DNA from 3 places in the Desulfosporosinus meridiei DSM 13257 genome. Region 1 is predicted to be linked to each of the others. Evidence: riboswitches for the same ligand, from Rfam matches in the RefSeq annotation. Region 1 holds a riboswitch; each other region holds the start of a gene.

Region 1 (8,000 bases):
CCCACGAAGGATGGGCAGGTTAGATATTGTAATATATTTATAACCTCCTGCCTTTGGCTGTTCGGAGGTTATTTTATTCTTTTGCGAGCTTTCCACGAAGCTTTCAAAACCTTCCTGCATCTTACGTGCGACAATGATAACTCATACTCGCCAAGGAAAGTTAGATCCTTCTGGAATATATATCTACTTCAGCCTCAATGATTTTGTGATCTGACCGTCACAATTTTGTTGGGGCTGATATTCTTTTCCATAGCCTGCAGAAAAGGAGATAAGGCAACTCAAAACTATGGCCTGTTATAGCATAAGACTATACAGGCCATTTCTATTTCCTTCATTAAATTGAACACTCGAAAAAATGGAAAGAACTATATTCTCCATGTTCAAAGGATAGGCAGGGATAAACAGGAAAATCCTTTAAGCTAACCTTCTTTCATAGCAAGGGGATTATCGACGCAGATGAAACATACGGTATAGCTTTGAACAGTCCTTCAACTTTCAGCTAACTCCAAAACCTCGCAGGGCTAAGGCAAAGCTCTTGTTATTGTACATAATCAAATTTCTTAAATCTTGTTTTTTCTTAGTTGCTTTTTGAAAACCAGTGTCCTTACAGTTCTGAACTATATAATTTGAAGTGATCTCAAAATCCAAGATAATACAGGGTATATCATCAGCATCAAGATTAGGGCAAAATGTGGTTCTAAACTCATGCGCAAGCCCGCTATTTTTAATAATTTCCACACTTTCTCGAATTGGCCATAGCTCCAACCCACTCACCCCTGTAATTGCTTCATATTTGTTAAGAGGAGCCTTCAAGTCCATGGCAATAAAGTCCAGCAACTCCTCGCTAATCAAAGTTCTCAAAATATCCGGATTTGTTCCGTTGGTATCTAGCTTTACAAGGAGCTTCATGGCCTTTAATTCTTCGATAAAAACCTTAAGATTACTTTGCAGAGTCGGCTCGCCTCCGCTAATAACCACTCCATCAATCAGCCCTTTTCTTCTGGAAAGCCACTGAAAAATCTCTTCAGGAAAGATACCCCTGAAATCCTCCTTAGCTTCTATAAGATCGGCATTGTGGCAATAACTACAGCTTAGATTACAACCCTGGGTAAAAACTACAGATGCTATCTTGCCGGGAAAGTCAACAAATGATGTCTTCATAAATCCTGCAATCTTCATCAAACCGCCTCCGCAATTTACGAATTTTTTCCTCAGGTTATATTCTTCCTTCTTGCCCAAATTGTAGTTTTTTGCCGCTAAGATATCCTGTCACTATCGACCAAACTTCAGCTTTAGCCCCACATTCAGGACAATTAAAATGATCCCTGCTGATGTAACCGTGTCTGCCATCTCTTTTAATAATTTGCTCAATCATCTTTTTAACCCTCCCCCAGTAAATCTAAAAAGCCTCTTGCCGCTGAGCGGCAAGAGGCTGCGTATATTCCCAAATACACATTTACTACTGGAACCCCCCTATCGCTCGTAGAGTTATTGGTTCGTCAACAAAGGCAGGTCTTCTGACTTTGGATCATCAATGCTTCACGCCTTCCCGAAATAAACCCAGTGGCCTCGTGTGAAACATCTTCCCATTACAGTGGCGGGACCGTGCAGGATTTTAACCTGCTTCCCTTTTAAGCTGTACTTACAGTACTAGCACCTTTATCTTCCATTATTCAATTACTATTATGTTATAGTACATCAGCCCAATGTGTCAATAATAATTTGGAGAAGCCTGCCTGAGCCAAGTGATCATTTTCATTATCTATTGGTGCCTTCGACAATGGCAGAGGTCTAACCCAGCCTTAATTTCAAACCAAAGGTAAGAGCAAAAAATCCTGATGTAATCAGAACGATGGTCGCTCCCGTAGCTGTTCCCCAGAAGTAAGATAGGATTAACCCAGAGAGTCCGGAAACAAGGGCAATCAGCACGGAATAGATATGATACTGTCTAATATTTTTAGCAATATTTCTGGATGAGGCCGCCGGAATAACTAGGAGGGAGCTTATAATCAGAATTCCTACCCACTGGATAGAAATAGTTACGATAACCGCCATCATAACAGCAAATAAGTACTCGTACTGTTTAACCTTAATTCCCCTGCTGCGGGCTAAGGATGGATTCATACTCGCTAGGAGAAGCTTATTAAATATAAGAACCCACAATAAGATAACCAGTACAAAAACGATTCCAAGCAGCAATAAATCCGCGGGGCTGATACTCAAGAAATCCCCGATCAGATAGCCTGAATATTTATTGAACCCCCCATTACGAGTAAGGATCACTAGGCCCAGGGCAACAGCCGAAGATGAAAAAACTCCGATAATGGTGTCGGTAGAAGCTGTATTGGCTTCTTTAACCACAAGGATAGCAACAGTTATCAGCACTGAAAAGACCATCATTGACCAAATAGGTTTTATATTCAAGAGAGGAAAGGCATTGCCCAGGATCACCCCAATGGCAATCCCTGTTAAGGCAGAATGCCCCAAGGAATCTGAGAAAAAGGCCATCTTATTGTTAACGATCATAGTTCCCAATAAGCCAAAGATGGGAGTTACCAATAAAACACCCAGCAGGGCATTCTTCATGAATCCATACTGCATCCAGTCAAAAGGAAGTAATAAATCTACTAAGCTATACCAGAAGTGCATTAGCCACCCAATCCTTCTCCACCCTTTGGAAACGATTTGACCAATCTAAACCAAAGGTTTGAATTACTTTTTCATTAGTAAAGACTTCCTGGGGAGTCCCACAGCATTCTATGGTCCTATTATTGACGAAGGCCACACGATTCGCATATTCGGCTACCAAATTCAGATCATGGGACACTAGAATGATGGATAAATCATAATTCTTTCTTAGTGTCGAAACAGTTTGATAGAATAATTCTAAGCCCTTTTGATCAATCCCAGACACTGGTTCATCCAGCAGCAAGAGATGAGGAACAGGATCAAGGGCCAGGGCTAATAAGACTCTTTGCAGCTCGCCGCCTGATAGCTCTCCCAGACGTTTGTTGATAAGGTGCTCTCCATGAGTTAGAGCTAAGCTTTCTCTGACACGTTCACGAATCTTTTTAGGATAAGTAAACCAGATAGGGAGATTCGTATGGGCAGCGGCAAACAAATCAAGCACGCTGGTGGGGGACGTAGAATCTAAATCCAGCTTTTGGGGAACATAGCCCATAGAGGGCTTTGTGGTTCCGTTGTTGGCATCAAGAAATTGAAGTTCTCCCGTATGAGAAATTTCTCCTAAGATAGCTTTCAAGAGAGTACTTTTCCCTGCACCATTAGGACCTATGACAGCGGTTAAATCTCCACAATGAATGTGGAGATTTACGTTCTTCAGTATTTCTATTCCGCTGCGCTTAACCCCGAAATTATTTATTTTTGTACAGCATAAACTTGATTCGCAAATTTTGCAATCGGAATTCACACAGATTGGATGTTTCATTTCAGCGCCTCTTGTAATGTAATAAGATTTGTTTCCATAAGATTAATATAAGCATCGGCTTCCATTGGCCCGGTTACGATGGGATCAAGAGTATAAACTTTAGCACCGGTCTCATTGGCAATAGCTTCGGCGGCTTTAGGATCATATTGCGGTTCAGCAAATAAGGCCTTTATTTCTAAACCCTTAATTTGCTCAATGGTTTCACTCAATTCTTTGGCACTCGGCGCCGAACCCGGCTCTCGTTCAATTACTCCAACAGTCTTCAAGTTGAACTCTTTGGCAAAATAAGGGAAGGCCTCGTGAAAGGTAACAATATTTCGTTGCTTTACTCCATCCAGTGCTTGATGCATTTTAGTTCTTAATGCTTCAAGCTTCCCGACATAAGCTTTAGTATTTTCCTGATATTTTGCAGCATTACTAGAATCCAGGGCGGCTAATTGATTCCCGATAGTTTGAACCTGGGTTATGGCATCCGTAACACTTAGCCAAACATGGGGATTCGCCCCTTCATCCCCTTCACCTTCGATTAAGGAAATCCCCTCGCTAGCTTCAATGATTTTCAGATCCGGAAGTTGACTTGTTATTTTATCCATAAAGGACTCCATTCCTGCTCCATTGATGACTAAGATTTGGGCACCTTCTAAATTTCTCATATCGTCAGGGGTTATGGCATAATCATGCAAGCATCCCGTGGTAGGTTTTGTTAAACTTACTACATTTACATTAGGGATATCCTTAGCCACATTTAACGTAAATACATACATTGGGTAGAATGACGCAGCTATGGTTATAGCTTTTTCGTTCTTAGTATCTGTGGTTTGACTGACAGTAGGCTTAGCTTCGTTATTTGACCCACACCCACTTAACACTAAAACCAGCATACTTAACAAGACCATCCATAGAAACATCGGCTTCTTCACACACATAAAAAATACCCCTTCCACTACTTGCAACTGCCTTGCATTTGCATTTCTTAAAATAAATTATACTCTATTATCTATAATTGTAAACCATTATTTTACTTCTTAATCGCGGTGAATGGCAGTAATAAACCAATTTATCGGCGAATATCTCAATATGAACCCCCGCCAAACAATTAATCGAGTAAATATTGCTAAAATATTAAAAAGGATTAAAATGAACATAATAAAGCAATTGAAGAATAAGGAATGATCTTGTTGGACGAAAACTCAAAATATAAGGAATTACTTAATCGGGAGGGTATTAAAAGCACACGCCATAGAAATGCTATCCTTGAACTCCTGGAAGAATCCGAATTTCCTTTGACTGCAGAACAACTATTTATAACTTTACGGGATAAGACAGCCTCCATTGATCTATCAACAGTCTACAGGACCCTTGATACCTTTGCCTCAAAGAACTTAATTATTAAATCCAACCGAGCAGATGATGGTAAAGCTCTCTATGAACTCAATCACAATGAGCATAAACATCATCTTTTATGCGTGGGCTGCCACAAATTAATTTCTATTGATGACTGTCCCATAGGAGAACTAATGAAAACCTTGAAGAATAAGATAGATTTTGATATTACCGGACATAAACTAGAGATTTACGGCTATTGTCATGATTGTAAAAAATATAACCACACCCTCTCTTCTGACACATGAGGCCGTATAATAAATTGAATTGTTTTTAGATTGAGCCATTGGGCAGTTTTTTGCAGGATATAATTTTTGGGTGTCGAATAGATAGATTAGCTTAAGTTTCAGAGACAAACTAATTAATTTAGAGTAAGCTAAACCCTTGATTGTTTATTTAATACTTTAAAAATAAAGGAGTAACGATAATGTGTGAAGCTAATGCCTATCTTAAAGAAGGCGAAACTGAAGTGATGTTCATGGAGTCAGTCGATGTCATTGAACCTTACGAAAACGGCTTAAAGCTTATCGACATCTTTGGAATGCAAAAATTTATTCAAGCCAAAATAAAAGATATGACCCTGCTTAACCACCGGATTGTTTTAGAGAAAATCGATAATCCACTATAGAGAGGAGAGTCGAATATGACCGTTACATTCCAATCCATTGGTACAATTCACACACCATATTTCGCACTAAATGCTCCTCAACAGCCTATACCCAATGCTCCCGGTGATTTCTGGATTACATTAAATCCAGACTATACTCGCGCTCTTGAGACCTTACAAACCTTTAACTATATCTATGTGCTCTATCACTTTAATGAAGTAACTCCACCCATCGAAATGCTTACCCGACCCCCTTGGGCCCCAGAAATTGAAATTGGACTTTTTGCCAGCCGTTCTGCGAAAAGGCCCAACCCTTTGGGTTTAAGTATTGTTAAGCTAAAAGAAATACACGGCAACGAGCTAATAATTTCCGGAATTGATGCCTATGACGGAACTCCCGTGCTTGATATCAAGCCTTATATCGGCTTCTTAGACAGCAAAGAGGATGCTAATAATGGTTGGCTTGATGCTCTTCCTGATAGAAAACATACTATGGCTCATGCTCTGGGCCTTGCCCATAGCCATAGCCACAATCATGACCATCATCATGAACAGGAACCCCTTAGTCATACAAAAAACCCCCATAGTCATAACGACTAGGTTCATCAAACTTATTAAATGTCGCACTTATTAAACTAATCCTCAGTCTAGGGGCATTGAATTTTTTTATCTCAACATTCCATGTTGACTGTTAGTAAAACGAGTTTATTAAAGCATAACCTTAGTCCAGATTAAATTAATAGGAAGCGAACCAGCAGAAAAGCGAGAGGCTAAATGGCATTTTATTGCACATTTAGCCTCTTTGACTATCAAAAGTCTATTTGGGGACATATTTAATGTTTTGGATTAGGCTGTGGTTGAGAGTATTGTGGGTTATTCCGCGTATTGTCATTATACCCAGGCTGAACTTCCCTAGCTCCCGCTTGTTGAGGGTCTTTACCATACTGAGCAGGTCCACCATATTTCTCATTAGGGTTTTCTTCATAAGAAAACTCATTACCTTGGTTCCAAGGCCCTCTGCTGTCCCCTTGACCTGTTGACATATTCATGTATTTCTTTGAGAAATCGGAATCCCGGAAGTCTTTATTTACTCCAGTTCCTTTTATGGTCTCCAGGGCTTGCATGAAGGAAAAATTATGGGATTCCTCACGACTTAATAGGAATCGAATCATATCTTTCACACCGGCATCATCGGTTTGCTGAAGAAGACGCTCATAAACTAACTTAGCTCTGAGTTCCGCTCCGGCATTGGAAGAAAGATCTGTATAGAGATCCCCGGTGGAATTTACAAAGTTTGCCGTCCAAGGTACTCCGGCAGAGTTTACCAGAAGGGGGCCGCCTCCAAGTAAGGCCATATGATTTGCCGAAAAGTCTTTAGGAATATTGTCGACGGGGCCAATCAGCATCGCCAGGCACTCACCCACCATCTCTAGATGGCTTAATTCTTCTGCAGCAATGTCTTGGAGCAAATCTCGTATCTTTGGATCATTACACCCTAAACTCTGGGAAAAATACTGCATGGCTGCTTTTAGTTCACCATTGCCGCCACCAAATTGTTCAAGTAATAATACGGCAAACCGAGGATCCGGTTTATCCACATGTACGGTATATTCCATATCTTTGACATGTTTAAACACCTATAAAACCTCCTTTGTAATATGTTTATCAATAGTTGCGCAAAGTGGCTTGTGGTGCGCATTCCAAGACTTTTAACCCATTGTTAGGATGTAACATATTCAACGATAATATACTTGTTTGAAAAATATTAATCGAGAGGTCTGTCATTGAACTAAATATACAGATAACCAAAAAGGAGAGCAAATGAGCTCTCCTTTCGTATATCTTAAAAGGGTTCCTGCACAACATTCTAAAAATTCCATATTATGTTATATCATAAAAGGGGAGCTGTTCATATGCTACTTGACTTACTTTCCTATGATCCATCAATTATTGCTTCGAGAGATCGACCACGTTATTACCCTTCCACGTATTTCTATACATTTTATCCTTTTAGATGGTATCGATAAATTTACTATACAAAGCGCCGGCTAATTACTAATTACCGGCGTCTTTTTTATGCTCCAACAGCTCCTCTACTCCCACATTAAGGTAGGTACAGAGTTTATCTAGGATATCTATTCGTTATTAACTAGGTCATTAATTGAGACACCTAGTCCTGCAGCCAATTGTACAAGCTCACTTATACGAGGAATCCTTGATCCAGCCTCTATGCTGATAAGGTGTTTCAAGTTGACCCCAACATTAGAGGCTAAATCTTCTCTGGTTAAATTACATTTATTTCTGTAGTGGACTATCCGCCTACAGACGGTTTCATTAATTATGATCAAATAATAATTCACCTTCTCACACGCTCTTATATTGGCTTTTTCTGCAATGCTTAGTCTTTATCCTCTATACAGATCAAAAATAGGAAAAAGGTCCTATCTTTTAAAAAAAGCCCCCACCGTTCCCGGTGAAGACCAAGTATAGAGAAGGGATTTCTGTCGAGGTGTATATTCCTGCCCACCTTTGTTAACCATAATGCCAACAGATGCTAATCAT
Region 2 (10,746 bases), 120 kb from region 1:
AAAGTAACCAGGACTCTGGTTGTGGGAGGCAGCTTTGTTGTACCGGAAGAAATTGTTCAGCAATTGCCAGAGGCTGTGCGCTATGGCGGAAGGGATATCTATGAGACAGCCACTAAGATTGCTGAAGGATTAGAGCTTAATTCCAGCAAAGTCTATGTAGCTACCGGGTTAAACTTTGCGGATGCCCTGGCAGCAGGCAATCTGGCTGCCCGAACCCTTTCTCCTATTCTCTTAGTAGACACGGGAATACCCGGCGTCACCTCGGACTTCCTGCTGAAGCATCAAGCTGAGCAGCCGGAAATAATTATTTTTGGCGGAGAAGGAATTATCAGAGGGGATCAGGAGAGCAGCCTGCGCTCTGCTCTCACTCCCTCGCCCTAAAATAGTTCAATCAAGCCTTGGAGTCAGTCTTTTTAGCAGGGCTGGCTCCGGGTCCATAACTAGGTAAAGGAGATATAAAAATGAACAAGACAATAAAACAAGGACTGGGAGCTTTTTTGGTTTGCCTGCTCCTCTGGAGTGTGTTGCTTAACGGCCTCATCGCAGAAGCCCAAGCTCAGACTTCGGGCAATCAAGGAATAGCGAATCGTTCCCACGTAGATTCGGTAATTAAGGATTTGGAAAAATGGGAAAGAAGTTTTCTGAAAGCTACTTTTGAAAAAGCAGCTGAGCAGGAAATTGTCGAACCCACTGTCTATAATTGGCCGACAATCGGTTTGGCCAGACTGGAACGGTTAGATGGTCTTGATCTTTATCTGGCCGAAAACGAAAAATACCTGCAGCAAAACTGGAGTTCTACTCTGCGCAAGGTGACAGATTTGGCCAGAATCAGCTTGGCCGTCGGGGCAGCTCAGGGGAATCCGCGGGACTATGGCGGTCAGGACTTGATCGCTGAAATCTACAACTTTACTGATATTGAAGCTCAGGGTATCAACGGGCCGATCTTTGCCTTAATCGCCCTGGACAGCGGTGGGTATGATCTGCCTGAGAACGCCAAGTGGACGAGGGAAAAACTCTTAAGCATTATTTTGAGCAAGCAATTGGCCGATGGCGGATATTCTTTGGATGGAACGGGCAAGGGGGATGTAGATATAACCGCCATGGTCATCCAGGCCCTGGCCCCCTATTATCGGGCAGGGCAGCCTGAAGTGAAAGCTGTGGTGGACAGGGCCGTCGCTTATTTGGCTCAAGTTCAGGAAGCAGACGGAGGCTTTAAATCCTGGGGCGCTAAGAACAGTGAAAGTGTCTGCCAGACGATTATCGCTCTTTGTGCCATGGGGATCGACATCAATACAGACTCTCGCTTTATTAAGAATTCCAACACCCTGTTAAAGGATTTGCTGAAATTTCGGGCAGAGGATGGAGGCTTTAAGCATATTCTCGAGGGCAGCACCAACAATATGGCTTCCGAACAAGCCTTGATTGCTTTAGCAGCCTATGTAAGATTTCAAGACAATAAATCCAGCCTCTATAACTATCATCCTGAAAAGCAAACCCCTTCCTTGACCCTGCCTGCCGAAGAGTCGGACTCTTCGCCCTCAGTTTCAGGAATCCTGCGCATTGCCGGAGCAGACTGCTACGCTACAGCTGTGGAAATTGCTAAACAGAACTTTCCCCAAGGAGCAGAAACCGTTATCCTGGCCCGGGGGGACGTCTCGGCGGATGCTCTGCCCGCAGTGCCTTTAGCTAAGAAGTACCAGGCCCCCCTCATGTTAACTCCTTCGGATCAACTGCCTAAGCTAGTCTTTAATCAAATCCAAGCCTTGGGAGCCAAGAAAGTCCTGATCATGGGGGGAGAGGGGGCCATCAGTCAACAAGTGTCCGGGGCTTTAAGTCAAGCAGGAATCGAAGTTCAGAGAGTGTCCGGCCAAGATCACTACGCTACTGCCTATGAAATTGCCAAACTCCTGGGAAGTTCAGGTCAGGCTGTGATTGTCAGCGGGGATTATGTCCACAGCTTCCCCGATGCCCTCTCCATCTCCGCCTGGGCTGCTTATAACGGCGTACCCATTCTTTATGCCGATAACTCAGCCCAACTCCCCAAACCCACTGAGCAAGCTATTGCAGAATTGGGAATTAAGCAAACCCTGCTGATTGGCGGCAGGGCTGTACTCCCTCAGGAATTAGAGCAGATCCTGCCTGCTCCCAAGCGCTACAGCGGTCAGACTCTTTACGATACAAATGCAGCCGTGCTCAGTCAGCTTCAGCCTAACCCCACAAAACTCTTTGTGGCTACCGGAGGGGGTTTTGCCGATGCCTTGGCCGGGGCAGCTGTAGCCGGTCAGTCTAATGCCTGGATTCTGCTGACTGCAGGTGCATCCTCCGGCGAGGATGGTCTGACAGATGGGCAGGAACAGCTTCTTCGAAGTGCTGACAATCTCATCAAGGAGACCTATGTTTTAGGCGGTGCAGCCGTTGTATCAGATAATACCCTGCAGACTTTGAAACAGATACTGCCAAGCGGCACACCATGATAGCTTTAGCAAATTTGGTAAGCGAGCCCGAAGACAATGTCCTTCGCAGGAATTAGCTTTATCGTACAAAAGGAGGGAGTAAATGTGAGAAAACCTAAGTCAGTTGTACTTATCCTGGTTATACTCATGTCTCTTTTATTAACCGGATGTGGAGCTAAGACACCCACTGGGGATCTGCCGGCAGGGGCGAACACTGCAGGGGTTGCAGATTCAGGCCGAGAGACAGGTGAACTTAAACCTAGCGAGGAAAACGCAGATCAACAAGAACCTAGCAGCCAAGTTCCTGAGAATGCTCAGAATTCACAGGGGGCCAGCCCTTCCCAGAGTCAGCCACCGCAGCCCGACACAACTAATCAGGAAAGTAAGCCAACAATAGCTATCAGCTCAACCAGCCCCAACGGCTCAAGTTCAGGTACAAATGGATTAGCTGCTGTTCCGGCTCCTGCTCCGGCGGCCCCTGATTTAAACGTGAATCCTATCCCTCCTAGTCCCGATCCTAACCTCAATCCCAACCCCAAAAACATAGTAACCTTCTCAATTAATTGCCAAACTGCCGTTGATAAGGGACTTCATCAGGATAAAAAATATCAGGAGGTTGTGCCTGCTGATGGGATTATTCTGGCCCCCACTGTGGTGGAGTTCAAAGAAGGGGAAGTAGTATTTGATGTTTTGAAGCAGGTAGTACGCCAACATAAGATTCACATGGAGTATGAAGGGTCGAAAGGAACCCCCTATATCCAAGGAATCAATAATTTGTATGAGTTTGACGGAGGGCCCCTGAGCGGCTGGATGTATTGTGTCAACAAAGTATATCCTAATTATGGCTGCGGAGAATATAAGCTCAAACCGGGGGATATAATTGAGTGGAACTATACCTGTGATTTAGGCAAAGACTTAGGCCAAACTTGGCTGGGAGAGTAAAACGGAGCAACGGAACCAGACTCTCCCTTGGAGAAGGAAGAGTCTGGTGCTGGCAAAAGACAGGATGTGAAACAATGTTAAACCAGGTCGAGCCTAAGAACAAGGGCAGTCGAATCATCCACATACTCCGCTGGGCCATAATGTTTACAGTACCCTGCGCCTTAATTCTTTCGACGTTGCAGGGGGATAAGAACTATGGCTTATTAAGCGTGATCCTGATCATCTTGGCTATGGCTCCCTTTTTTCTAAGCTTTGAGAGACGCAGACCGGAAGCCAGGGAGTTGGTGGTTATTGCTGTGATGGCAGGGATTGCGGCTTTGGGCCGGGTAGCTTTCGCTCCCATTCCTCATTTTAAACCTACCTCAGCTGTTGTGATCATTACCGCCCTGACCTTTGGTCCGGAAGCCGGGTTTTTAACCGGTGCCGTAGCAGCTATTACCTCCAATTTGTTTTTCGGGCAAGGGCCCTGGACGCCCTGGCAGATGTTTTGCTGGGGTATGATCGGCTTAGTGGCCGGTATGCTGAGAAATGCCGGCTGGCTGAAAAGCAGGTTGAGTTTAGCAGTCTTTGGTTTTGCCACTGGCTTTGGCTTTGGCTGGGTCATGAATATATGGTATATCGTCGGTTTTATCAAGCCCATTACCTATCAGGCTATCATAGCAGCCTATATCTCCAGCTTTTGGTTTGACTTTACCCACGCTCTTTCGACCCTGATCTTTCTGGTGATCTTGGCGAAGCCTTGGATCAAAAAGCTGGAACGAATTAAGATCAAGTTTGGCTTGATGAATAATGAACAATGAATAATCAAGAATCAACAACGAACTTACTCAATCCACTGACAAAAAAATTTGCAAGATTTTTTTCGGGAGCAGGAATTTTAGAATCTACGTAGAAATGTAGGAATATTGAAAAAATTTAATCCGTGATTCGGACAGTATTTCCAAAACATTCCCAGAACACGATGATGACTTCTGGATTAGAAACTTAAATTTGTCTATTCGTCAAATACTCTCGAAAAACTAAATATGTAACGAGTGTACTTTTATAAAGAAAGTATTGACAGGGAAGTCAGTTAAGCTGACGCGGTCCCGCCACTGTAGTAGTGAGCGGCCTTATACAATGTCACTGGGCAACCGGGAAGACATAGGGCTGCAATGAACTTAAGCCAGGAGACCTGCTCGTTACAGATTACACAGGAACCTACGGAAGATAGGGGAGGTGCCGTTTACGCCGGAAAATCAGTGACATTATCCGGCTAGTGGAGTAACCATATCCCTTTACAGGTAGCTGTAGAGGGATTTTGCTTTTTTATGGTTTTCAAGTTACTCTAAGCGCAAATTTCTTGACCTCTAGTAGGGGACATTCATACCGATGGGAGGAGGATTATCTATGATTACGGCCACAGTGCATAGCTTAGAAGGAGCTGTCTCTAGACTGGGATTAGACCCCCTCATGGTGAATCGCTTTATGGAGGAGTGGCTACAAACTGCGCGAGAGGTCTCCTTTGAGGAAGCTAATGAGGTAGCTTGTATATTAAATAAAATGAAAAGATCCATCAAATATTATCTGGCGCCAGACCCTACCAGAGAAGGTTACCAAGTCGTGCTTATCGTGAGGAAGAATCGAGTGGTTACGATACTTACTCAGTTAACCAATTCTTTCTACGGGGTGCCGGAAGCCCAGACGGTGAATGGGACACGCATGATTAAGACTTTGGGGGGAGAAATGTACGAAGACAAAGGGAATTGGGTCAGACAACTCAGACAAAAGCACGAAAAAGTTCATTTCCGGAAAAAGCTGCGACCTTAGGAGCCAAGCAATTACTTCCTGATCAAATCATCAGTAGCTGCAACTCTATTTAGGCAAGCTTTCCCGCTCTAATAAACTGTGGAGAGTTTTTAATCTTTGCAGAGCTTTTTTAAGAAATAACTGGGGTGGGCTTTCCCGCTCCTCCGCCGTCGGATAGGCCTCCAAAGTTAAGCATCCCCGATAAGCGGTTGGAAAGTGCCGGGCTACTTGGGCCCAATCAATAATACCCTCTTCAGGCAGCCAATGCCGATCCTCCAGACCGTCATTATCCGACAGATGAGTTGTGACAAGTCGTCGGCCAAAATTCTTAAGAAGATGGAAGTCCGGTTTATCCGTTAGAAAGTAATGAGAGCTATCAAAACAAAAGCCCAAAGAGCCGGATGGAATTTTAGAAAGCAAATAGGGGACATTATCATTGCGGCGGGTGTTTTCGATAGCGATGGTCACCCCCAGGTTCTCAGCAACCCTTACGAGTTCAAACATGCTTTCGGCACCAAAATCGTTGGGCTTTGGCGTGATCTGGCCCTCCGTCAAATGCATTACCAGCATGGGAATTTCGTAGTCTGCGCAATCCTCCAGCCAGCGGATATGTCTTTGGATAAATCCCGAGCGCAGGGATTTGTTCTCTGACCACATTTCGCTGGATTCATTATAAGGTACATGCAGGTTTTCTAAGATAAGCCCCATATCTTTGACCAACTCAGGCATGCTCTCCTTCTTCATCGGCCAGGGGATGTCCTCATCCTCCCACCAGATAGAGGTAGCCTCAAATCCGGCTTCCTTAATTAATCTAAGTCGTTCCGGAAAAGGAAGTACGTAACCGAACCAGGAAAAAATACCCAGAGGATAGGAAGTTGTCATCTAAGTGCCCCCCTTTAAAAAAGTAACTCTCAACTACTCAAGTCACCAGACCCCGTATAGAAAATAATCTCCACTTGTGCTTCATAGGTTATAGATTTCAATATTCTCTAAACAGGTTAAGGAATCCTTGCAACTTTGTTGAGAAGGCAGGAATTTCTTGATTTCTATAGAACTAATAATATTGTGAATATATGACCATGGAGGTCTGACTTCAAAGGAAGTCACCTTTATGGTCTTATTTTTTTGCAGTAAGAGTATTTTATTACATTAGGAGGGCGATAAATGAGTCACTTAGATAAGCTTCTGGAGATAGAAAAGCGGCGGAAAGTACTACAGAATGCCCGAGAGGAAATCTTAGGGAAACTTATATCAGAAAGGGAACAGCGCTCTCAGTGGCTTATTAAGCTTATAGATATTGATGACGAGCTCGAAGAATTATCCAGACAAAGCAAAGCACTTACCTGAGATGTTCTTAGACATTTTCATAAGAAAATTATTTATTTGTCAAAAAATGAAAAGGAATTTTTGGCTTAATGTAGAAACAATAAACAAAATATTTTTAAAATAAGACCATGGAGGTCTGGCTTCCCTAGGAAGTCAGCTTCGTGGTCTTATTTTTTATGAAACTAAAGGAGAGGATGCATTTAATGAGAAAACTGACGGTACAATTCTTGCTTCTAATGATGTCCTTATTACTTTTAACGGGATGTGGAGGAACTGAAAGTAAGCAGGAAGGGGGCACAGTTCCCACAACAGCCCAGGTTCAAAAACAAAAGATTACGGATCTAGTCGGCAGGGAAGTTGAGTTTTCGGTTCCGGCGCAAAGGGTCGTGGCCATCGGGCCGGGGGCATTACGGTTAGTGACTTATATCGAAGGAGCAGCCATGATGGTTGGGATCGAAGAGGTTGAGAAGAAATCAAACCCGGGAAGATCCTACATGATGGCTTATCCTGACTTAAAGAAGCTGCCCAGTATTGGTCAGGGAGGACCGGATACTGCACCCAACGAGGAAAGTTTGGTTAGTGTCAAGCCGGACGTGATTTTTGTCTGTACTCTTGTCGATAAAGAAAAGGCTGATCAATTGCAAGCCAAAACAGGTATTCCCGTAGTCGCTTTAAGCTATGGGGACTTAGCGACCTTTGGTGATAATCTATATCGTTCTCTTAATTTAATCGGTTCGATCATAGGCCGGGAGAAGCGGGCCCAAGAGGTGGTTGCTTATCTTAAACAAAATGAAAATGATTTGGGAGAACGGACGAAAGGTCTTGCCGAAGGGGACAGAGCAAAAGTTTATGTAGGTGCTGTGAGCATGAAAGGAGCACGTGGGATTGAAAGCACTCAAGCACAATACCCGCCATTTAAGTACATTGGGGCAAAAAATGTTGCTGATGAAACAGGCAAAAACGGAACCGTTATGATCGATAAGGAAAAACTCATCAGCTGGAATCCGGATTTTCTGTTTCTTGATGCCGGGGGGTATGCCCTGGTTACAGAAGACTATCAGAAAAACCCTGCTTTCTACCAGTCCTTGCAGGCCATGAAAAATGACCGGGTATATAATTTGATTCCCTTTAACAACTATAACCCTAATATCGACACGGCATTTGCCGACGCCTATTACGCAGGAAAAGTAATCTTTCCGGAACAGTTTAAAGACATCGATCCGATTAAGAAAAGTGATGAAATTTATCAGTTCCTGCTGGGCAAGCCCCTGTATGCAGAAATGGCCAAAGATTTAGGCGGATTTAAAAAGCTGGAACTGGGAAAGTGATTAGAGTAACTTAGAGGTGATTAGAGTTGGTTCATAATGAAAGTGTACTGGATAGCGGGACTACAAACCATTATTTGAACTATACTTGGAAGAAAAAATTAATCTTCTTGAGTCTGGCGGCTATGACAGGAGTCCTCGCTCTCTATGCCATCAGCGCCGGCTCAGCAGAGCTCTCCCCCTGGCAAGTCTTATTAACCTTACTCGGTCAAACAGAGGGGCAGTCTCAAATTATTATCTGGTCAATCCGCCTGCCTCGTGTGCTGTCAGCCATGGTCGCCGGCATAGGTTTGGCAACTGCTGGTTCTGTGATGCAAACAATCCTCAGAAATCCCTTAGCATCTCCCAGTACTCTGGGCATTGCACAAGGCGCAGCCTTTGGGGCGGCTCTGGCCATCATAGGTCTGGGAGCAGGCAGTACTCCAAGTACCGGCGGTGGAGCCCTGCTCATAAATAACCCCTATATTGTCACGATTTCTGCCTTTATAGCAGCAATGCTCACGACATTGATTATTCTGTTTTTGGCTCAATATAAGGGAGTGTCACCAGAATCAATGGTCTTGGCCGGAGTTGCCCTGGGATCTCTTTTTTCGGCGGCCACCATGCTCCTGCAGTATTTTACTAATGATGTCAATGTGGCCGCGGTGGTTTTTTGGACCTTCGGGGATATCGGGCGGGCCGCCTGGGGAGAGTTAGGGATTATGACCTGTGTGGTCTGCGGATCCTTAATCTTTTTCCTCTTTAACCGCTGGAATTACAATGCCTTGGACAGTGGGGCAGAGACTGCCAAGGGTCTAGGCGTCAACGTAGAGAAAACGAGACAGTGGGGGATGTTCTTTGCCTCTTTGATTACAGCTACCGTCGTGTCCTTTTTAGGAATTATCGCCTTCATAGGTCTCGTGGCTCCCCACCTGGTGAAGCGCTTGATTGGCGGAGATAATCGCTTTCTGATACCGGCCTCTGGAATTATGGGGGCCTTGTTGCTGCTGGCAGCAGATACTTTGGCCAGAAGGATCATCGCCCCTGTGGTTTTGCCTGTAGGGGCAGTAACTTCTTTTCTCGGCGCACCCCTTTTCCTTTATCTGCTGGTGAGGGGGGCTAAACTGCGATGATCTTAGCTGTTAACGGGGTAGAATTTAGCTACAGCTCCCGCATAATCCTGGATAAGGTGGGCTTTTCTGTGCAAAAAGGGGAGTTTCTCTCCATTTTAGGGAACAATGGTGCAGGCAAATCCACCCTGCTCAAGACTTTGAACAGAATTTTACTGCCCCAAAAAGGCAGTATCTTATTGGACAACCAAGAGGTGTCTAAGCTGAGTCGCTTGGCTATAGCGCTAAAGATGGCCTACGTCTCCCAGCACTACGAGAGCAATCGGCAAACTGTCTTTGATGCAGTCTTATTAGGCCGCAAGCCTCATATAAAGTGGGAGGCCGCAGCCTCAGATTTGGCTTTGGTCCAAGGGGTATTGGCCAAAACCGGACTGGAAGAGTATGCTCTTCGCTACTTAGATGAACTGAGCGGAGGGGAACTGCAGAAGGTGATTATTGCCAGGGCCTTGGCTCAAGAACCTGAGGTACTGTTATTAGATGAGCCTACCAGCAACTTGGATTTAAGGAATCAAATCGAAGTGTTGAGAACCATTCAAACTGCCGCTAAGGAAAAAAATATTGCGGTAGTTGCTGTAATGCACGATTTAAATCTGGCTTTACGCTTCTCAGATAAGTTTCTGTTATTGCAGAACACCCAGGTCTTTGCCGCCGGAGGCCCGGAAGTGATGACGGCAGCAAATATCTCTCAGGCTTATGGAGTTCCGGTAAGTGTGGAGCGGGTACAGAATCAGATGGTCGTGATTCCAACTTAAGGTACATATCAGATCGTCTTCTGAAGTTATAAAGAAAAATTTCGAGCTGCAAAGATAAAAAGGTTGACTCCTCAAAAATAAGGAGTCAACTTTTATATTAAAAAGGAGGGTTTCAGTTCCGTCAGACCCAGTAACATTGTGACGGTCAGATCAAAATATTCTTAAGTCTGAATAGCGATATTCCCGATGAAGAGGAACTTTTTAAGCTTTGCAGGTGGATATATATGCACGTAAGATGCAGGCAGAAAAATTATGGAAGGTAGACTTAAGGTCATCTTAAATTAGTTAGTATCTATTAGACACCTCCTTGTAAATGAAAAAAACCCTGGAAGATATAACCAGACTTAGCGTCTAGTCAAGACCTCCATGGTCATTACATTTAGGATTTATAACTATAGTCATTATATTCTACATAAATAGGATTATTCCTTCTAGAAAGAAAAGAAATTTTTGAATTTTATAATAAGCAGCAAATTGTAAAGAAAAAAATTATATTGACAATTATACATTATAAACAAAACCATCCAAAATATAGATAATATGACGGATCATAAAGATCCTGCCAAATCCATGAAGGTCTGGAAACCATGGAGGTTTGACTTGAGAAAGTCGACTCTGTGGTTTTTTTGTTTAACAGAAAGCCTAACTGGGATTCTGACAGAGGGGTGATAGTTGGAAAAAATTGATTAAGCAGTTTATTGAGTCTCATAAAAACGTCAGCAACAAGCAGGATTCCGGTATTATAATGAAGTTTACTTCTATAAATAATAATCGAAGAGAGATATTCTTTAGCCTAGGCCAATAGGTCGGCCTATTCTGGTTCAGAAAATCAGCGTAGAATTTAATTTCTAAAATCTCGAGTATCTTGGCAGGAGAATTAAGCAGGATTGTAGAATAGTCAGTAAAACTTATATTGCTAAGCAAGACCATGAAGGTGTTTGCAGAAACCATGGAGGTTTGACTCATTAGGGTCAACTTTGTGGTTTTTTTGTTTATTTGAGGGAGGGTGAGAGCGAAAATTATCTCAAAATATTAAACTATTTAAAAATAT
Region 3 (10,746 bases), 110 kb from region 1:
TGGGGTAATCCCCCCGGCCTTCGATATCCGGCAGGTCATTGAGAACCTTCACCCACAGCCGGGTGCCGTCGGGTTTTACGGCATTGAGAGCCGAGGTGCCGGCTACATAGATCACCCCATCTTTAGGGGAAACCACCGGCGTATTCAGTCCCCGGGAGATGGAAGCCATCCAGGCCCGGCTGCCGTCGGCCGTGTTCAGGGCATAGAGACTCCTGTCAGAGACCACATAGAGGGTGTCGCCGGCGGCGGATAAGGCGGGAGACGTTCCCGGGGCCACTGTCTCCTGTCCCTCCATGGCCGCAGTCCAGAGGACCTGGCCTGCCGAGTTAATGGCATAGACCCGGCCGTCCCCCGAAGCCATATAGCAGATCCCCTGCCCGTCAATGACCGGACCGACCCCGCCCAGGGCATAATAGGCCCCGGCCTGTCCCAGGTCCGCCTTCCACTTCAGGGTTCGCTCCGGGGTGATGCAATAGATGTAACCCTGGGAATCCACGGTATAGACCTGACCCTGACGGTCCACTGTGGGCAGATCATCATTTCTGTAAGTATCCGCCACATTCTTATAGTAGGAGCGGAGCCAGTCGGGGCTTATATCCCCCTCTGCCGCCAGGGCAGAGGCGGGCAGGACGCTCCACAGGAGGGTAAGAACCATAAACCAGGCCAGAACCGCCCGAATTTTTTTCATTTGTATCACCATGCTTCTCCTCCTCACTGAGCCTGAACCGGCAGCAGGATCGTTTGCCGGGCTTCCGGCTGATCCGGCACCGCTGCCTGAATTTTAATCCGGAAGCTCCCGCTCCCCGGAATCCTCACGCTGCCCGGGTATTCCTTAACCGCCCCTGAGTCCAGGCTATCCGTAAGGGAGGAATAGCTGAGCACCTGCTCCCCTTCCGCCCCTTCCAGGAGGGTAACGGTCAGGCGCAGGGAGCAGGCCTCCCCTTCGTGATTAATCAGTTTAATCTTCAGCTCCTGCAGCCTGCCCGGTTTCAGGGCCTCATGGCTGACCTTCAGCTCCAGGCCCTCGCCGCCGGCAAGGTCCGTACCCCGGAGGGCCAGCAAACCCATTTCGCCCATGGAAAGATAGACCACGCCCTCGCCGCTGACAGCCATGGAACGGGGAATACACTCAGAAAACTCATCCTTGATCTCCGCCTTCCAGAGAGGAGTCAGGATATCCCCTTTTTCACAGCTCAGATCCTGGTTAAAGACATAGAGGCCGACCAGGGGAATGTACAGCCGGCCATCGCCGCCGGCAACAGGGGTGTAGAGCCCCTGATCCCCGTCCCCCCAGTCCTCAGCCTGAAACACCCCGTCGGCCTGAGGGGTCCCGTCGGACCGGAGGAAGTAGAGGTGCTTCTCTTCCCTGTCGGCAGGAGCGGACACGGCGTAGATCATCCCATCTTCAGCGATGGTGACCGTCACCGCTTCAGCCAGGGGATAAGTCCATTCCAGAGGGTCTTCCTGAGCGGGGTCCAGAGAAAGCAGACTGACCTGGCTGCCTTTCTGCTCCTGCAGGATTAAAGCTCCCTGAGGTGAGCTGCCTTCCAGCTTCAGAACCGACCCGCTCTGACTGTAGAGCGTACGCCCTTCCCCATTGTCACCGATCTCGTAAACCTCCGCTCCCAGGCTGTAGAAGACCTTATCTCCGACAGCAGCCAGGCCGCTGACCTCCCCGCCGGCGGCAAAGGGCTGACTCCGGAGCAGGCTGCCTTTCCCTTTGTCCAGCTCATAGATCCGTCCGCTTTGGGCGAGGGCCAGAACCCTGTCTTCGGTCAAAACCAGCCGGGTCACCGGGTCGCTGCCCGGGGCCGTGAAGCCCCACAGAGTCTGGCCGCTCGTTCCCTCCACAGCCACAACCGCCGTGGTATTGGAGGCATAAAGAAAGACGTTGCCCTCTTCGTCCACTTGAGGAGCACTGAGGGTGATTCCATAATAACTGCCGGGATCGGCCGTCCATAAAAGCGCTCCGTCACTCTGACGCACGGCCTGGAGCTGGTTCTGGCTGACGGAAAAGATCTCCCCGTTACGACCCGCCGCCAACTGAGCCACTTTTTTGCCGTAGGAGCCGCCGATGGGAATCTGCCAGAGAATCTCATAGGGGGCGGGCAGAACCTCCAGCTTCACCCTACAGTAAATCTCCGGATTGCTGATCAGACTGGCTTTCAGGGTAAGGGTGCCCAGGGCCGTGCCCGTCAGGTTGGCGTTGTAGCGGATATTCATATCGCCGCTGCCACCCTGGTAATTGAGCATGGCCACGTTTCCCGTTTCATCCCCGTCCTTGATCAGCTCCCAATTAATTAATTCCTTGGGCACAAAGAAGCCGCTTTGGTCCGCCACAAAGACCCGGATGGGCCGGAAGGCCTCCCCCTGGACTTCGGACAAGGTTTCCCCCACCGGCTCATAATCGCTCACTGTCCGGCCGGTGTAGACATTTTCGTCAAAGACAAAAACCATACTTGCGGGAACAGCTTGGGGGAGCACCGTGACCTCAATGGTCTGGCTGAGGGCAGGGTCCGTGCTGTCCTTGACCTTAACCGTTATAGCGGTAGTGACTGGCTCCTGATCCGCTCCCCGCTGGGCGGCGGTGATCAACCCGTCGCTGCTCACCGAGGCTACCTGGGAATCGGCACTGGACCACTCCAGAGTCACACCGGGGAGACTGACCCCTTCCCCGTCCAGGACCTGGGTCTGTATCCGCCCGGTCTCCCCGGAATAGAGGGTCAGCTGGGACTGACCGCTCACCAGCCGAACAGGAACGGCTCCCGTTACATCGTAAAGCCGTGCCCTCTCCAGAGCATAGTAAGTCGACGCGTCCGCGACGGCTCTGTACAAGGTACCGTCTTCCGACAACTTAAACATACTGTAACCATAGGTAGGAAAGGCCGGGTTAGCCTCGGCATAATAGGCTACCACTGTTCCGTCGGAATCATAGATTCCTTTAGTAGTGTAGATCAGCCCATCCGCTCCCAGCTGAGGATCAGGTCCAGTCTGGGGATAAAGAACATAGAGGGAATAATCAATGGCGTAGCTTTTGGCTTTAAGCTCTCCCGTGTCCAGCTCCAGCTCCGCCAGTCTGCCGTCACTGGAGACCAGCAGGCCATCGGGGAGGATCAGGGGAGGGAAGACCATTACATCATGGCAGGAGCTGTTCCGCCAGACTAAACCGACAGGCCAGTCCCCGTCCGGGGGACTGAGGCAGTAGATCTGATCGGCACTGTCCGTCAGGTAGACCCGACCCCCTTCGTCTACGGAAACCTGAGTCTTGAAAGAAGCGGCCGCAGGGGCTTTGTATTCCCAAAGGAGCTCGCCGCTCAAGCCCTTTAGCACGGAAAGGGTATCGCCATGGACCAGATAAACCTGATTGTCCAAATCTATCGTAGGAGCGGAATAAGAATAGAGCATGCCATTGGTCGTATTGACAATGGGCTCTACCACGGGAAAGCTCCAGGTCCACTGGCCGCCGGACAAATCCAGGCTGTAGAGGGCATTGTTCCGGCAGCTTAGATAGACCTGCCCCTGGGGCCCCAGGCCCGGCATACCCATAATCGGGGAGGGCAGGTCCACCTGGCGGACTACGGAGCCGGTGTCCGGGTCGAGAGCCAGGAGGCTTTTCTCCCGGACAGCCAGCACATACTCCTGCCCCTCCTGTTCGGCTATCACAGCCGGGAACATTTGGGTGAGAGTAGGGGAGGTGAAGCCCTCTTTAGGCTTTCCCTCGGGGTCAAGGGCCAGAAGGTATTGAGTGGTCTTACCATCACCATCCTGACTAACGTCATAGATGTTAGTTAAAACAGTATAGCTGGAACCGTCCGCTGTCACTGCCGGCTTGCCATAACCCTGATAAGGCGTTGGCACAGAATAGGTCCAAAGAGGGGCCAGCTTTTGATCATACTTGGCCTGGACTTCCACATACCAGTCCTTGGAGACAGCAGGCATTCCCCGGAGGGCGGCCGTCAGCTTTACCTTGCCCAGGTCCTGACCCGTCAGCTCTTTGGTGACGGTTATTTTGCTGACCAGACCTTGGGCGTTGGTTGACGGAGTATACTGCTCAGTCCCGTCCGCAGGAACAGCCTGAGGATTCTCCGACTGCCAGTCCAGGCGGAATTCCGTTTCCGGGGGCACAGGGTTGGGAATGCTGATGGTTGCCGTCAGCGTGAGTTTCTGACCGACTTTCAGAGAAGCCGGCCTGGCATTGGACCCGCTGGGTGAAAGAGCAAGGCTGATGGGGTTGCCTGTTTTAAAAAACCAGGCGTTGGGATTAGAAGAAACCGTTCCCGTAATAGCCGGGGACTGCTTGCCGCTTCCGGCGATAGGAACCGCTCCCGCCCCAGCCTCAAACCGGTAGGTTTTGTTGAAGGCCAGGGTGACAGAGCCGGGCTCGGCCTCACTCCAAAGAGTTTTACTTAAATTGACGGACAGTTTGTTGGGATTATCCCGGTCCCAGGCGACAGGGAGGGAGCTGCTAATCAGGGAACCGGTGCTCAGATAAAGGGCAAAGGCTCCGACCGTTTCCTCGCCGTCAATGGGCCGATTATAGGTAAGGCTTACTTCCCGGGGATTGTAGCCCGGGTAAACGTTGTTCTGGTTGTTGGCGGGCATCCGGGCGACAATCACCGGCTCAGGGTCGAGGCTGTCTCCCACTGTAACCGCCAGACTGCCTCTGACTTCCGGATTCTCTTGCAAAGCGGCGGTGATATAGACAATGCCGGCCAGCTTGCCGGTGACTGCCCCGCTGCTGCCCACGGCAGCAATCTCCGGCACCTGACTGGTCCAGACCAGAGCCGAGGAGGTGGTTACTTCATGGCCTGCCTGATCGTGAACTATCAAGGGCAAGGTGCCGCCCAACTGCACCTGATTGTGCTCGTCCGGCGAAGAGAGGATAAGCTCTTGTCCGCCAAGACTCTCCAAAGTCACTTGAGCCTGGGGAGTCTCTTGCGTTAAGGGCTCCCGAAAGGCGGGGTTTTCTTCATTTCCTTGGTTCTCGGTATTCTCCTGAATAAGTTCGGGGGCCTCCGACTTTAACCCAGGGATTTCTTCCTCCGGCAACACTCGCAGAACAGCCTGCTGGGTCTCCCCTTCCCAGAGGGCGGAAACGGTGATCTCCAGTTCACTCTCTCCGGGATTTTCCGGGACGACAAAACTGAGCTGGGCACTGTCCTCCTCTAAGGACTGCTCCTCTCCGGATTCTAAAGCATAGTACCATTGAATCCCCCCGTTGGCCGGGTTTTCCGCTGTACCAAAATAGGCCTTCAGGACAAGGGTTTCCCCGCTTTGATAAGCTTCCCGGCTGGGCTCTACTGTTAAGACTCGGCCGGCATTCTGACTTGTCAGAGAAGCCTCCGCCTCCCCTGCTTCCGAACCGGAAGGGGCCGCGGCTGCCGGCAGGCAGACGGAGCCGATTATTAAAAGAAGGACTAAGAACAAATTCAGCCCTTTGTGGGCAAACTTCATGTTATCTCCCCCAGTTAATTGGTAATTTTAACCAAAATTACTTTTTATAGATAATTTTTTAAACGCCTAAATCAGGAAGGGGTATTCCCTTCCTGACTTGAGCGGCAGAATTATATTAAAATTTCAGAGGGCAAAAGAGCTTAACTTACCAGCCTTTGTATTCCCAAACTACGGTATCACCGGATGTCAGCTCATAAACAGAGGCGGCATAGGCGGGAACGTCCGTTGTGCTGTTGGAGTGTACCACATGGTACTGCCAGCCGTCCGTGCCGGAGGCAAAGTCGCTGCCGATGCCGTAGACATAGCTGCCGCCGCTGAAGACGGTGAGGTTATTTTCCGCCCAGTCAGGGTCGGAATAGTTAGTGTTTCCAGCCATGGCTAAAGCGTGGAGAGCAGAGGAATTCTTCTGCAGGGTTTTGCTGTCATCCGTGAGCCAGCTCAGGTCGGCAAGGTACACGGTTTGATTGGTAGCCGTAAAGTCATTTGCCGTACCCGGGGCATCTACGACAACAGAAATGCCGGATATGCTGGGCGTCGCAGAACCGTCTGTTTCCACTACCACGTAGGCGCTGATTTCCATGCTGTCATAGTGAGCCGTGACATAGGCCCGGCCTTCGTCCAGCAGTTTGATTTTAACGGTATCCGTGTCGTCAATAGTGGCGACCTCCGTTGTCCCGTCGAGGAACTTAACCACGGAAGAGTCTGAGGTGGTCCACTCGATGTTTTCCGGATCGGCGATTTCTTCCGTCATCCAGGTGGTGCCGTCTAAACCGACAACCTGGATATTGGATACTTCGTCGTCCACTTCGCCTAAAATGGTAAAGTGATCGGAATTGGCCAAGGTCAGCATATCCGTAGCCGCCGCAGCCGGCGCCGGAGCGACAAAGAAGGTCAGCCCCAGGGCCATACTCATTACTAAACCGAGAATTTTTTGTTTGGTTTTAAACACACTTTTTCCCCCTTTAAATTAATTTGTTTTCTGCCCTCTGAAATTTCCGCCTCAGTGAATTAATGCAGCCATTTATACTCCCAGACTACGGTATCGCCGGATTGCAGCTCATAACGGGAGGCCGGATAATCGGGAACATCCATTGAACTGTTGGAGTGTACCACATAGTACTGCCAGCCTTCCACACCGGAATCGAAGTCGGAGCCGATGCCGTAGACATAGCCGCCGCCGTTAAAAAGGGTGAGGTTATTTTCCGCCCAGTCGGGGTCGGAATAATGAGTGTTTCCAGCCATGGCTAAAGCGTGCAGGGCCGAGCAATTTTTCTGCAGGGTATTGTATTGATCGGCCAGCCAAGCCAGGTCCGTAAGGTACACGGTTTGGTTGGTGACAGAAAGGTCATTTGCCGTGCCGGGGGCATCCACTTGAACGGAAATACCGGATATGCTGGGCGTCGCGGCACTGTCCGACTCCACTACCACGTAGGCGCTGATTTCCATGGCGTCGTAGTGAACCGTGATATAGGCCCGGCCTTCGTCCAGCAATTTGATTTTGACGGTATCTGTGTCGTCGATGGTGGCGACTTCCGTTGTCCCGTCCAGGAACTTAACCACGGAAGAGTCTGAGGTGGTCCACTGAATGTTTTCCGGATCGGCGATTTCTTCCGTCATCCCGGTAGTGCCGTCTAAGCCGACGACCTGGATGTTCGTGACTTCGTCATCGATCTCACCTAAGATGTTAAAATGCTCGGAATCGGCAAAGGTTAGAGTATCCATAGCTGCCTCAGCCGGTGCCGGAGCGACAAAGAAGGTCAGGCCCAAGGTTAAAGTCATTGCTAAACCAAGAAACTTTTGTTTGATTTTTAACATGGCTATCCCCCTTCGAATTAATTTGTTTTCTTCCCTCTGAAATTTCCGCCTCAATAAAAAAGAACCGATGTTTTCGGTTCTGGGATAATGTGACCACACTGTAAAGATGACGATAAAAATAGGTAGCCTAAAGCCTGCTCCTAGTTCTTGTCATCCACAGCTAAGTTGATCCACTTGCTTCCCCCCGAAAGACTTATGATCCTGATCAGGGCAGGTCTCCTGACTCGAAGTCATCCTCCTCCCTTGCCTTCCCGGGCTTACCCAGTGGATTCTTATAAGGGATTCGTCCTTCATACAGTAGCGGGGCTGTTCCGGCTTCGCACCGGATTCCTTATTAATGCTTTTCAGCAACCCTAATCAGCTATTCAGTTTTTAGAGCTTGTCCCTTGCTTAATTTGTTATTCGCCTCACCTCAATCTTATAGCGCCAGAAGACACTGCAAACCGTACTTTCTGAGCACAAAAAAAGAGCCGATTCTTTCGGCCCTTCGCAAACATGACACGCTAAAGTAAGATGTCCGCATCTATTACTCTAATTTACCACACTTACCTTCCCCCGAAAGAGTTGTGACTTTTGAACATGGCAGGTCTCCTGACTCGAAATCATCCTCCTCCCTTGCCTTCCCGGGCTTACCCAGTGGATTCTTATAAGGGATTCGTCATTCATACAGTAGCGGGGCTGTCCTGGATTTTCACCAGTGTTCCCATTTTGATGCTTTAAGCAACCATATTCAACATATTAAGTTGAGTTAAATTTTCGACTCTTGATTATCACCTACATTATACCAATTAACAGCTTGAGTCAACAGAATATTTTGACTAAATAGAGAGAATCCCGTCGTTATAAAACTGTCGATTCCTGACGCAGCTGCACCCGCTTCTGCCCGCGGCAAACAAACTTGCCCAGGAATCCGAAGCCATTGATAGTAAAACCGAAATAAAAAAGCTTTTTACCACATTGAAGCGTAAAAAGCTTAACCATTTTTAGGTACTACAGTAATCCCAAAAACAAAGGTCAAAACACCTCCTATCATCCCTAGGTTATCGGATCGTTGGCTTAAGTAGGTCTCCTAGCTCAAGATCATCATCTGCTTACGTCTTCCAGAAAATAAAACCAGTGCCATAAGTGACGCTGGTTTGGATTGCAAGCGGCAGGTCAGCTAGAAACAGCTTCATTATTATATAGAAGGAAACTATGTAATTATACGATTAGTACCTCTGACCGTTTTAAAAAAGCCGCCACACCCAGTGACGGCTTTTTAGATTACATAGTACGAAGCTTCAGCCCTTGTTGCTGCAACTGATGTCTGTATACTCTACCCCTCTTACTTCCAAACTTCCTCGGCAATTTCCTTAACCAAGATAAGTTTCGCCCATTGCTCCTCTTCGCTCAGAATATTACCTTCCTCAGTGGAGGCAAAGCCGCACTGGGGACTTAAGCACAGACGGTCGGCGGGAATATACCGGGCCGCTTCCTGAATGCGGGCAATGATCTGCTCCTTATCCTCCAGTTGTCCGGTTTTTGAGGAGACCAGCCCCAGAACCACCTGCTTATCACCGGAAACTTCTTTTAGCGGGGCAAAATCGCCGGCCCGCTCCGTATCATATTCCAGATAATAAGCGGAGACCTGTTCCAGGCCAAGCAGGGTTGGAGCTACGGGATCATAGCCGCCGGAAGTCGCCCAGGTGGAATGGTAGTTGCCGCGGCAGACATGGGTGGTTACTGTCAGATCCGCCGGCAGATCCCTAAGGGCCTCATTATTCAGCCGGAGGTAAAGATTTTGAAGTTCCTGAACATCATACCCTTCCCCCACCATGGTTGACCAGAAGGTTTTATCACAGAGCATGCCCCAGGTGCAGTCATCCAGTTGGATATTCCGGCAGCCCAGTTCATAAAAGGCCAGAATGGCCTGGCGATAGGCGGTGGAAATATCCTTATAGAGTTCATTCCGGTCCGGATAACATTTCCCTATTTCCTGTTCATTTTCTCCCCGCACAAGTTCCGCAAAAAACTGGGCGGGAGCGGGGATGGTTTGGCGGGCAATGACTTCATCCCCGGCGAGCTGCTTTAAAAAGCTGTAATGAGCCAAAAAAGGATGGTTGGAAAAACGAATCTTCCCGGATATCCGTGCCGAATCTGCTCGGGTTTCTTCTCCGTGAAAGAAATAACCATGCTGCATCATCACATGCTCCACACCGTCAAAGCCCCAAAAGAAATCCAGATGCCAATAGCTGCGGCGGAATTCTCCGTCTGTCACAGCCTTTAAGCCTATTTCTTTTTGCTTAGCCACAAGCTTGCGGATTTCCTCATCTTCCACTCGGGTGAGCTCCTCAGCGGTAATGGCTCCAGCTGCTAATTGTTCTCTCGCCTCTTTGATGGCCTGGGGGCGCAGAAAACTTCCCACCATATCAAAACGGAAAGGCGCCCTTGTCTTCTTAGTGGTGTTTGCAAAGGTACTACTCATGTTTCATTCTCCTTACTATTCTAAAAGTTGTTTTCAGTTTAGCATGGAGAAAGACCTATAGGGTAACACTTAAAACTTATAGTGATCTATAGTTTGAATCTATAGTTATTCCTGCAACTGAAGCCCGTATTCCTCAAGCACAGACCTTAACTCCTGCAAATAGGCACTGGCCTGATTGCTGAGCCGGATCTGATGGTTAGCAATCCAGCCCACTTGAATAGATTCATCAACCTGGAGCGGCACCGCTGTAATATTGTCGCCATTTAAATCTGCGCTGACAATTCCGGTAGATATGGTATAGCCATTCAGGCCAATTAAAAGATTGAACAAGGTTGCCCGGTCGCTGACATGAATACTTTTTTTATGAAAGACTGTACTTAAAATCTCTTCCGAATAATAAAAGGAGTTAAATTCCCCTTGTTCAAAAGACAAGCAGGGGTAGTCTTCCAGATCAGCCAAGGTTACGGCTTTTCTCCCGGCAAGGGGATTTTGGGTGCTGATAAAAATATGGGGTTGGGCTGTGAAAAGGGGATGAAAATCCAGGCGGTTTTCCCGCAGCAGCTTGTCAAGAACCTTGCGGTTAAAGGAGTTTCGATATAAGATTCCAATTTCGCTGCGCAGATTTTTGACATCCTCAATTATTTCATGGGTTCGGGTTTCCCGCAGAGTAAATTCATATTCATCCGCACCGCTGTTCTTGATGAGATTGACAAAGGCATTGACGGCAAAGGCATAATGCTGGGTAGAGATGGAGCAAAGCTGACGGGAAGGTTTTTTATTCAAGTAACGCTGTTCCAGCAGTCCCGCCTGCTCCACCACCTGCCGGGCATAGCCAAGAAACTCGGCACCATCCACGGATAAAGTAATTCCTTTGGAAGTACGGATAAAAAGCTCAACACCGATTTCTGCTTCCAGTTCTTTGACGGCACTGGACAAACTCGGCTGGGTAATATACAGCCTTTTTGCCGCCTCGTTAATAGAGCCGCAGTTAACAACTTCAATCATATACTTTA

The links. A riboswitch is a leader RNA that binds a small molecule or an ion and turns the genes downstream of it on or off. The one in region 1 is predicted to bind cobalamin.
Region 2: it holds a riboswitch for cobalamin, as region 1 does, so the genes downstream of both, DESMER_RS02845 (hypothetical protein) here and nrdD (anaerobic ribonucleoside-triphosphate reductase) in region 1, are expected to answer to the same signal.
Region 3: it holds a riboswitch for cobalamin, as region 1 does, so the genes downstream of both, DESMER_RS02805 (DUF4430 domain-containing protein) here and nrdD (anaerobic ribonucleoside-triphosphate reductase) in region 1, are expected to answer to the same signal.

What each region holds. Positions count from the first base shown of each region.
Region 1 is NC_018515.1:492,747-500,746, reverse strand. It holds gene DESMER_RS02320 (anaerobic ribonucleoside-triphosphate reductase activating protein) at 496-1,179, opposite strand; gene nrdD (anaerobic ribonucleoside-triphosphate reductase) at 1,217-1,375, opposite strand; cobalamin riboswitch at 1,491-1,676, opposite strand; gene DESMER_RS02315 (metal ABC transporter permease) at 1,792-2,649, opposite strand; gene DESMER_RS02310 (metal ABC transporter ATP-binding protein) at 2,633-3,448, opposite strand; gene DESMER_RS02305 (metal ABC transporter substrate-binding protein) at 3,445-4,374, opposite strand; gene DESMER_RS02300 (Fur family transcriptional regulator) at 4,618-5,079, shown strand; gene DESMER_RS02295 (CooT family nickel-binding protein) at 5,259-5,459, shown strand; gene tsaA (tRNA (N6-threonylcarbamoyladenosine(37)-N6)-methyltransferase TrmO) at 5,475-6,038, shown strand; gene DESMER_RS02285 (manganese catalase family protein) at 6,272-7,075, opposite strand; gene DESMER_RS24885 (helix-turn-helix domain-containing protein) at 7,494-7,571, opposite strand; gene DESMER_RS02280 (helix-turn-helix transcriptional regulator) at 7,574-7,798, opposite strand.
Region 2 is NC_018515.1:614,860-625,605, forward strand. It holds gene DESMER_RS02825 (cell wall-binding repeat-containing protein) at 1-381, shown strand, start outside; gene DESMER_RS02830 (cell wall-binding repeat-containing protein) at 462-2,474, shown strand; gene DESMER_RS02835 (DUF4430 domain-containing protein) at 2,559-3,395, shown strand; gene DESMER_RS02840 (ECF transporter S component) at 3,470-4,195, shown strand; cobalamin riboswitch at 4,411-4,591, shown strand; gene DESMER_RS02845 (hypothetical protein) at 4,785-5,204, shown strand; gene DESMER_RS02850 (sugar phosphate isomerase/epimerase family protein) at 5,250-6,065, opposite strand; gene DESMER_RS02855 (hypothetical protein) at 6,348-6,530, shown strand; gene DESMER_RS02860 (iron ABC transporter substrate-binding protein) at 6,713-7,837, shown strand; gene DESMER_RS02865 (FecCD family ABC transporter permease) at 7,864-8,946, shown strand; gene DESMER_RS02870 (ABC transporter ATP-binding protein) at 8,943-9,695, shown strand.
Region 3 is NC_018515.1:598,693-609,438, reverse strand. It holds gene DESMER_RS02820 (outer membrane protein assembly factor BamB family protein) at 1-700, opposite strand, end outside; gene DESMER_RS02815 (outer membrane protein assembly factor BamB family protein) at 712-5,454, opposite strand; gene DESMER_RS02810 (hypothetical protein) at 5,600-6,403, opposite strand; gene DESMER_RS02805 (DUF4430 domain-containing protein) at 6,463-7,269, opposite strand; cobalamin riboswitch at 7,462-7,640, opposite strand; cobalamin riboswitch at 7,834-8,013, opposite strand; gene DESMER_RS02800 (5-methyltetrahydropteroyltriglutamate--homocysteine S-methyltransferase) at 8,594-9,733, opposite strand; gene DESMER_RS02795 (LysR family transcriptional regulator) at 9,839-10,746, opposite strand, start outside.